3 regions of the Mycolicibacterium sp. YH-1 genome follow, and region 2 is predicted to be linked to each of the others. Evidence: predicted binding sites of a transcription regulator. Region 2 holds the regulator's gene; each other region holds the start of a gene.
The links. Region 2 encodes LexA, which represses DNA repair genes until DNA is damaged. Its sites were predicted from a motif close to CGAACANNTGTTCG; they were not measured.

Region 1 (3,277 bases), 1.3 Mb from region 2:
GATACGACCGACTGGTTCCTGACCTCAGCCGAACGGGGTAACCCGCACACCGATATCGCCGCATGGTGTGAGGGCAATCTGATTGAACCGCTGGTGCACGGCGCGGCCTACTTCGACGCGCTCGCCGCCGAGATTGCGGCGTGTGGTCCCGGCGACCACGTGTTCTTCACCGACTGGCGCGGCGATCCCGACGAGAATCTGCGCGAGAGCGGCCCGACGGTCGCCGAATCTCTTTGCGCGGCAGCCGAACGCGGCGCCATCGTCAAGGGGCTGATGTGGCGTTCGCATCTCGACAAACTGCAGTACAGCGAGGAGGAGAACCGCCACCTCGGGGAGGATGTCGAGCGCGCGGGCGGTGAGGTGCTGCTCGATCAGCGGGTCAGATTCGGCGGATCGCATCATCAGAAGCTGGTGGTGATCCGGCATCCGGCGGCTCCCGAGCGTGACGTCGCGTTTGCGGGCGGCATCGATCTGTGCCACTCCCGCCGGGACGACGAGCGCCATCTCGGAGACCCGCAGGCAGTGCGGATGTCACCGCGGTACGGGGATCACCCGCCATGGCATGACATCCAACTGCGGCTCAGAGGGCCGATCGTCGACGCCCTCGACGCCACGTTCCGCGAGCGCTGGAGTGACCCCGCTCCGTTGGACGTGCTGTCGCCCGTCGCCTGGGTGAGGGACAAGTTCAGCGGCGCGGACATGCACCCGGATCCGCTGCCCGACCGGCCGTCGGTGCCGCCGGTCTGCGGACCGCACGCGGTGCAGCCCTTGCGGACCTATCCTGACGCCCACTTCGCGTACTCCTTCGCACCGAACGGTGAGCGCAGCATCGCCCGTGGTTACACAAAGGCGGTCAAGCGCGCGAAACGGCTGATCTACCTGGAGGACCAGTATCTGTGGTCCAGACAGGTCGCCCACATGTTCGCGGAGGCGCTACGGGACAACCCGCAGCTGCACCTGGTGGCGGTGGTGCCACGCTTTCCGGACGTCGACGGGCGGTTCGCCTTGCCGCCCAACCAGATTGGTCGCCACAAGGCCGTCGAGGCGTGCCGTCGGGTCAGCGCCGACCGGGTACACGTCTTCGACGTCGAGAACCACGTCGGAACTCCGGTGTACGTGCACGCGAAGGCATGCGTCGTCGACGATGTGTGGGCCTGTGTCGGCAGTGACAACTTCAATCGGCGGTCGTGGAGCCATGACAGTGAGCTGTCCTGTGCCGTGCTCGACGACACCCGAGACGAGCGGTCGCCGAGGGATCCGTCGGGACGCGGTGACGGTGCGCGGGTGTTCGCGCGTGACCTGCGATTGCGCCTCCTCCGTGAGCACCTGGACCGCGCGGCGGACGGCAGCGATGACGACGGGTTGGTCGATCCTGACACGGTGGTGCAGGTGCTCGATGAGACCGCGCGGGCGCTCGACGAATGGCACGCGGGTGGCCGTGTGGGCCCGCGACCGCCCGGGCGTCTGCGTGTGCACCAGCCGGAGAGGCTGGGCGTGCTCACGCGACTGTGGGCCGGACCCGCGTACCGCATGATCTACGACCCCGATGGACGGTCGTATCGCGATCGGATCAAGGGCGTGTGGTGAAAGCTCAACTGTCACTTGCGTTTCACTGCCTCTCATTCGGGTGCTGATTCTCAGAGTTCTCTTCGGAACACCGCCGTCAAGTCCTTAGAGTTCGCACATATGTTCGAATCGTGGGTGGGGGTTCGGTTCGCGAGGTGGTTGCCGCGATACGTGCGGCCCACGACGATCTGGCCGCACTGCCCATCGACGCGCTCACCGGGCCCGAACTGCTGGAGGTACTCGACGATCTCGAGACCCTGGCCTGCCAGCTGCCCACCCAGAGCCACCGGCTGCTGGCCCACCTGCAGACCGAGACCACGCCCCAGGCGATGGGCGCGAAGTCCTGGCGCGACGTGCTCGCGATCCGGTGGCGCATCTCCACCCGCGAGGCCAAACGCCGACTCGATGAAGCGGCCGTACTGGGCCCACGTCGCACGGTGACCGGGGCGCCGCTGGATCCGGTGCTGCCCGCCACCGCCCTGGCGGGCGCGCACGGATCGATCACCAGCGAACACGTGCAGGTGATCCGCGACGCGATGGCCGCCATCCCACCCACGGTCGACCCCCTCACGCGCGGCCAAATCGAGGTCGACCTGGTCCGCACCGCCACCGGAGTCGGACCCAAACAACTCAAGGACAATGCCGAGCGCACCATCTTCCTGCTCGACCAGGACGGCCCCGAACCCGACGACACCGAACGCACCCGGCGCCGCGGGCTGTCGGTCGGCCCCCAGCAGTCCGACGGAATGACCGCGATCAGAGGCAACCTCACCCCTGAGGCGTGGGCGATCTACGAGGCGATCTTCGCGAAGTGGGCCGGCCCCGGGATGTGCAATCCCGACGACGACCTTCCGTGTATCGCCGGCACCCCGTCACAGGAGCAGATCGACAGCGATCACCGCAGCCTGGCCCAGCGCCAGCACGACGCGCTGATCGCGGTCGGGCGCAATGTGCTCGAAAGCGGTGTGCTGGGCCAGCACAACGGCCTGCCCACCTCGATCATCATCCGCACCACCCTGCAAGACCTCGAGAGCCGCGCGGGGGTCGGTATCACCGGTGGGGACACCGTGATGCCGATCCGCGACGTGATCCGCCTCGGTGCGCACGCTCACCACAATCTGGCGGTGTTCGACGGGGTCACCGGCTCGGCACTTGACCTGTTCCGCACCCGCCGGGTCGCCTCCCCGGCGCAGCGGATCATGCTGATTGCCCGCGACGGGGGCTGCACCAAACCCGGCTGCCCGGTACCGGCCTACGGCACCCAGGTCCATCACGCGGCCCGCGACTGGGCCGATAACGGCCAGACCAACGTCGACGAGCTCGGCCTGGCCTGCGGGCCCGACAATCGCATGGTCGGCCCCGACGGCTGGAGCACCCGCATCAACGCATGCAACGACGTCGAATGGATCCCACCGCAACACCTCGACACCGGCCAAGCCCGCATCAACGACTACCACCGCCCCGAACGCCTCCACCCGCCCGCCGACAACGACAACGACGAACCGGCGGACAACACCGCCGAAGACACTGGCGCACAATCCAGCTCCGACCCACCCCAACCCGACGCGGCGTAGCCGTAACCGGTCCGCGGGTCACAGGCCGACGAGGCGCCCGCCGCAATCAGGACGTGCGGTAGCGGCGCTCGGGCCGGCCCACGCCGTACTGCAGACGTAGCTCCAGCGCACCCACGCCGAGGTAGTGCTCGAGGTAG
Region 2 (3,277 bases):
GCACCAAGACCTTCACGACCACCCCGCCGGAGCTGGCCGATCAGCTCAAGGGTCTCGAGATCCCGGGTGATGCGACGTCGGAGATCAATGCGGCGCGCCGCGCCGCGGGTGGGCCGCTTGGCCCACTCGGCGCTCCCGACGGACCGCCGCAACCGGTTGGCGACGGCAACCTGGTGCAGGCGTTCAGCGGCGGCAAGATCTTCTACAGCCCCGCCCACGGCGCCGATGTGATCACTGGCCAGCTGCTGGAGAAGTACGAGAGCGTGGGCGGGCCGACGGGTGACCTCGGCTTCCCGATCGCCTCCGAGGCCGATGGTGGTCTCGCCCCCGCCAGCCGGATCGCGAAGTTCGCCGCCCCCGACGAACCGGTGATCTTCTGGACGCCGGACTTCGGCGCGGTGATCGTGCGCGGCGCGATGAACGCGGCCTGGGCCAAACTCGGCGGCGCGACCGGCGATCTCGGTGCGCCGACCGCCGATCAGGCCGAGAACGGCGATGTGATCACCCAGAAGTTCGCCAACGGGGCGATCACGTTCGACCGTGCGAGCAACGAGTTCTCCACCGAGCCGCCGAATCTGGCCAACGCGCTCGCGGGTCTCGCGGTGCCCGGTCAGGACGCCCCGAGGGCACCCCAGGCCACCGGGCCGGTAGGCGATGACGGCGGGAAGCCGTGGTATCAGAAGTGGTGGTGGGCGCTCGCCCTCATACCCGTTCTCGTACTGGTGGGTGCCGTGGTCGTCGCGGTGATCTTGAACCGGCGGCGCGGTGAGGACCGCGCACCGATGGACCGCTTCGACGAGTACGACGACTATGACGACGACGATCGTGACGTTCATGATCACGATGACGACGACGAGGGCAGTGACTTCGCGTCCGGCCCGATGCCGTCGGCGGGCCCGACACCGGCCAGCCAGCAGCAGCCCTATGTTCCGTTGAGCGCGTGGGCGATGCCGAAGGACGACGAGGGCGGTGACGCCGCGACGCCTGCCGCGTCCGTGCCGCCGGAGGTTCCCGCCGCACGTTCGTTGGACGGTGGATTCTCCCTCGATCAGGACGCGATCGACACGAAGCCCAACCTCATTGTGAGCGTCGTCGAGGAGCGCGACTCCACCGACGAGGCGGCCATGGAGGACTCGGAGGCGTCGGAGGTCTGGGCGGACACCGAGGCCGTCGACGATGACGTCGAGGCCGCGGACGCCGCTGAGGCCGTCGATCCCGCAGCGGTGGATCATCCAGACGAGGCTCGCCCAGAGGAGGTCGAGGCCGTTAGCGGCCCGCCTAGCGGTCGCCACGCGGCCATACAGCTCGATGAGCCCGCGCCGGCTCAGACGTCGTTGCGGCTGGCCTCCGATGAGGGTGATGGTGCCCCTGCCGGATATCCGATCAAGGCCGACACCAAGACGGGTCTGTACTGGCTACCCGGTTCGGAGCAGTACGACCGAGTGAAGGCCGAGGTCTGGTTCGCCAGTGAGGAATTCGCTCTGACGAACGGCTTCGTCAGAGGCTGACGCGGCCGGCCGCCGTCACACCTTGCGGAGAACGGTGACGACCTTGCCCAGGATGGCCGCGTCGTTACCGGGGATCGGGTCGAACACCGGGTTGTGCGGCATCAGCCAGACCTGTCCCCGGGTGCGCTTGAACGTCTTGACCGTCGCCTCGCCGTCGATCATGGCGGCCACGATGTCGCCGTTGTCGGCCACATTCTGCTGACGCACGACCACCCAGTCGCCGTCGCAGATCGCGGCGTCGATCATCGACTCGCCGACGACCTTGAGAAGGAACAGCGATCCCTCGCCGACGAGTTCGCGCGGCAGCGGGAAGACGTCCTCCACCGCCTCTTCGGCGAGGATCGGACCACCCGCGGCGATCCGGCCGAGGACGGGTACGAAGGTGGGCTCGGGCAGCGTGTCCGACCCGGCGACGTCGGTGGTCACGATCGGAGTCACCATGTCGTCGGAACCGCGCACGTCCACCGCGCGGGGCCGGTTGGCGTCGCGCCGCAGGAAGCCCTTGCGCTCCAACGTGCGCAGTTGGTGTGCGACCGATGACGTCGAGGTCAGGCCGACGGCATCACCGATCTCTCGGATGCTCGGTGGATATCCCCTTGTGGTGACCGAATTGCGGATGACCTCGAGGATGGTGCGCTGACGTTCGGTCAGCGCGGCGTCACGGCGCACAGGTGTGTCGTCGCTTCCGTCTCGTGTGTCGCTGCTGTCACTCATGGTGGCGAATCTAGTCCTGTCAATCCCGATAATCAAACATGTGTTCGACGCGTGTCGGGAGCGGCGCGTGACGGCCGGAACTTGTCGGTGGGCGCCGATATCGTTTGCAACAGTTCGATCACATGTTCTATTCATCGAACACCTGAGCGATTATATTTCGAACACACAAGCGAACACACGCTCCGGCGCTTCACCGAAAGGCTCGAAGATGACCATCATCACCAGGGAGAACCCGACCGATCTCATCGCTCGCCCGGTGCGGCGACGCCCCGACGCGTCGCGGGGTCCGCAACGCCGTCGGCCGGCCGCGGAGCCGCTGCGGTACCGCGGCACCGGCGTTCTGATGTCGCGGGCTTCGCACCGACGCAAGCCCATCACACCGGTCACGACAGTGCTGCTGGCGCTGATGGCAGCTGGCATCACGGTGTGGCTCGGACTCGTGGCCCAGTTCGGCGCCCCGCCCGAGGTGCCCCAGCCCGTGCCGGGCCAACTGGCCGTCGTCCAGGTGCAAATGGGGGAGTCGCTGCAGCAGCTTGCTCGTCGCGTGGCCCCCGATGCGCCCACCGGTGCGGTCGTTGATCAGATCCGTGAGCTCAACGAATTGGATTCCGCCGCGGTCGATGCCGGGCAGACGCTCATCGCCCCCGTGGGCTGACGTGCGCCGTGCGCCGTGAACCCTGCGTCCGTGCGACGGTACGCTCGTATGCGACCGGGTTGCCCGGACTGGCCATAGGCGGCGAAGGAGCGGTGATGCACTGTCCGTTCTGCCGTCACCCTGACTCCAGAGTGGTCGACTCCCGTGAGGCCGATGAGGGGCAGGCCATCCGCCGCCGCCGCTCGTGCCCGGAGTGCGGCAAGCGTTTCACCACCGTCGAGACCGCCGTGTTGGCGGTCGTCAAGCGCAGCGGGGTCACCGAACCGTTCAGTCGGGAGAAGGTGATCAAGGGCGTCCGCCGGGCCTGCCAGGGCCGACAGGTCGACGACGATGCGCTGAACCTCCTGGCTCAGCAGGTCGAGGACGCCGTCCGCGCCGCCGGATCACCCGAGGTTGCCAG
Region 3 (3,277 bases), 930 kb from region 2:
CATAGAGGATCTGGCCACGTGCGACGCGACGCTCCACGGCGTCCGCGGGTCGGCCGTCGCCGCTCAGGTCGGCGCGCCACTTCTGGCCCATCCTGTCCAGCAGGCGGTGGCGCCTCTCGGTGTCACGGACCCACACGAACCGTACGGGCCGGGTGTGGTGCGGGGCAGGTGCGGTCAGCGCCTCGCCGATGGCGGCCTCGATGGTGGCTTCGTCGACCGGCTCGGCGGCGAAGCTGCGCACCGACCGGCGCATCAGCTGCGCCTGTGTGCGGCCCAGCGCCAGTGCCTCCTCGGTACCGAGCCAGAACAGGTCCTCCTCGCCGGCGCGCACCAGCGTGCGGCCGTTGGACCCGTCGTCGGCCGGGTTCAGTCCGCGGACCACCGCCACCGGGATCGCGGTCAGCTTGCCCTTGACCAGATCGGCGGCGGCGGCGATCTCGTCGGCGACAGCGACCTCGGTCACCACGAGTTCATTTCCGTGCGCGTCGCGGGCGCCGGCATAGCCATGCAGCACCGCCAGCCCCGCCGCGCCGATCGCCACGTCGGTCTGGCCGTTGCGCCAGGCGCGTCCCATGGTGTCGGTGATCACGATGCCCACTGTGACGTTGAGCATGTCGCGCAACCGGTCTCGTAGGGTCGCGGCGCTGCCGTCGGGATCGGTTGGCAGCAGCGCAAGTTCGCGTGCGTCGACATTGGACCCGTCGACTCCGGCGGCGGCCTGTACCAGACCGATCGCGTTCTCGGTGATCAACGTCTTGCCCTTGCGTGCCAGCACGCGCACCGCTTCGGCGTCGATCAGCCTGCGCCGCAGAGCATCGCGCTCCTCGGGGTCGGTCGGCGCGGGGACGATTCTGCCCTCACTCTTCGACAGCACCTTGCTGGTGACCACCACCACGTCGCCATCGCGCAGCCACGGCGCCGCGCCTGCTATCGCCGCCGCCACGTCGTCGCCGGGCCGGAATTCGGGAAGCCCCGTGATGGGCAGGATCTCGACGGCCCCGGCCGTGCCGTGATCGACGGTCACCGCTCGTCCATCGAGATGCCGGCCAGCTCGAGACCGCTGCGCACCATCTCGGCGGTCACGCCGGGTTCGGTCATCAACAGCGGTATGGATCGCACGTCGACGCCCTCCACCGTCGCGTTATCGCCCTCGTCGATCAGCCAGCCATCCAGGATCCCGGTGCCGCTGCGTGCACCGAAGTGCGCGCCGACGGCCTCCGAGCTGGTCTCGACGTCGATCACCGAGAGGCATTCGTCGGCCATGCCGCGCAGGGCGCGACCTGCGACGATGGGGGAGTAGCCGATGACAGGCGCGGCGGTGGAGCGCAGCGCGCCACGGATACCGGGCACGGCCAGGATGGCGCCGATACTGACCACCGGGTTGGACGGCGCGATCATCACCACGTCCGCCTCGGCGATGGCCTCGAGCACGCCGGGAGCGGCCGCCGCCTTGTCCGCGCCAACGAACGCGAAGCCGTGCGTGGGTATCTGCGCGCGGTAGCGCACCCACCACTCCTGAAAGTGGATGGCGCGTCTGCCGCCGTCGGCGTCTTCGGGATCCGTTACGACCACGTGGGTTTCACTGCGGTCATCGCTGGCGGGCAAAAGGCGGGCGCCCGGCTGCCAGCGCGCGCACAATGCCTCGGTGACTTGCGAGAGCGGATAACCCGCGCGCAGCATCTGGCTACGAACCAGGTGCGTTGCCAGATCGCGATCGCCGAGCCCGAACCAGTCGGGCTGCACACCGTAGGCCGCCAGTTCCTCCTTGGCGTTCCACGTCTCGTCGCGGTGGCCCCAACCCCGTTCCGGGTCGATGCCGCCACCCAGGGTGTACATGCACGTATCCAGGTCGGGGCATATGCGCACGCCGTGCATCCAGGCGTCGTCTCCGACGTTCACCACCGCCGTGAGGACGTGCTCGGCGGACTCGTCAGAGGATTGCTCAACGGGTGGTGAGCTACTGAACTGGCCGAGCCCCAGCAAATGTTGAACCCCCAACAGGAAGCGCGCGCCACCCACCCCGCCGACCAGAACCGTCACCTTCACATCGACCGACACTAGGCGCTGACGCCTGTTGGCCGCCTCCCGCGGGGGGTATGTGACCGACACGCCGGATTACCGACGCGCCGAACTTTGGTCACAGGATGATATGAATTCCTGTCCTGGCGCTTGACCAGCGCAGCTAACTCGGTGTCTAATCACATCAGTGTCATTTCGCGGTTGGCCGGCCGGTTCCGGTGTCGCAGACCGAGATTCGATCACTTGTTCGAATTGATTTGGCCGCACTTGCAGGGGGTGGGGCTCCAATGAGCGATCTACGAGACCAGGTGAGGAGGCGAGAAATGTCTTATGAGCGCGTCGATTTCGACAGCAGCATTCGTTTTGACAGTCGGATGCTCGGCTCAGTAGGCAACGAACCGCACACCAATACGGGACCGGCCCAGCACGTGATACCGGGTCGTCCCCAGTTGAGTTTGGTGCCGGAGCGGATGGATGCCGAACGGTCGACCATCGAAGACGAGGAATGGCAAGAACGCGCCTTGTGCGCGCAGACGGACCCCGAGGCGTTCTTCCCCGAGAAGGGCGGCTCGACCCGTGAGGCCAAGCGCATCTGCCAGGGATGCGAGGTCAAGGACGAGTGCCTTGAGTCCGCACTGGCCAATGACGAGCGTTTCGGCATCTGGGGCGGGCTGTCCGAGCGCGAGCGCCGTCGCCTCAAGCGCGGCATCATCTGAGTTTTGAGCCCGCGAGGGCTCACCTCGGAAATGACGCTGTCGGCGCGATCGCTCATCGCGCTTCAGTGGCTCAGTCGTCGTCGATCGTCGGGTCGATGATCGACGGTTCGACTCCCAGATAGGTGGCTACCTGCGCCACCAACACTTCATGCAACAAATCGGCGAGATCGTCGGTGTCCTTGGCTCGCCGCTCAATCGGCTTGCGGAACACCACGATTCGTGCCCGTGTCGCATTTCCCCGCGTGTCCACGCCCGCCGGGATCAACCGGGCCAATGCGATGGGGCCGTCGGCGATAACCTCGGGTGGCCACTGCACGCTCTCGGGATCCCGCGGTGAGATCCGCGGTATCTCATCGACCGCGACGTCAAGGGTCGACACCCGCTCGGTCCACCGGCGCTCGATGGGCTCGTACGCCTCCAGGACCGCCATGTCGAATCGTTCGGCCCGGCTGCGCCAGCCCGGCACCGTGGCGGGCAACAGTGGTCCGCGCATCTCCCTACGGCGGCGCGGCCCCAAACGACTGGACTCGGCCATTGGTCGA

Region 1: the regulator LexA is predicted to act here: its motif matches at 1,680-1,693, upstream of L0M16_RS13355 (HNH endonuclease signature motif containing protein).
Region 3: the regulator LexA is predicted to act here: its motif matches at 2,256-2,269, upstream of cofD (2-phospho-L-lactate transferase).

The regions. Positions count from the first base shown of each region.
Region 1 covers NZ_CP092915.1:2,859,627-2,862,903, forward strand. Annotated here, with positions in the region: gene L0M16_RS13350 (phospholipase D family protein) at 1-1,587, shown strand, start outside; gene L0M16_RS13355 (HNH endonuclease signature motif containing protein) at 1,698-3,140, shown strand; gene L0M16_RS13360 (response regulator) at 3,187-3,277, opposite strand, start outside.
Region 2 covers NZ_CP092915.1:4,187,377-4,190,653, reverse strand. Annotated here, with positions in the region: gene L0M16_RS19650 (LGFP repeat-containing protein) at 1-1,508, shown strand, start outside; gene lexA (transcriptional repressor LexA) at 1,524-2,222, opposite strand; gene L0M16_RS19640 (LysM peptidoglycan-binding domain-containing protein) at 2,431-2,877, shown strand; gene nrdR (transcriptional regulator NrdR) at 2,973-3,277, shown strand, end outside.
Region 3 covers NZ_CP092915.1:5,120,692-5,123,968, reverse strand. Annotated here, with positions in the region: gene L0M16_RS24195 (coenzyme F420-0:L-glutamate ligase) at 1-1,024, opposite strand, end outside; gene cofD (2-phospho-L-lactate transferase) at 1,021-2,046, opposite strand; gene L0M16_RS24185 (WhiB family transcriptional regulator) at 2,490-2,735, shown strand; gene L0M16_RS24180 (metallopeptidase family protein) at 2,806-3,228, opposite strand.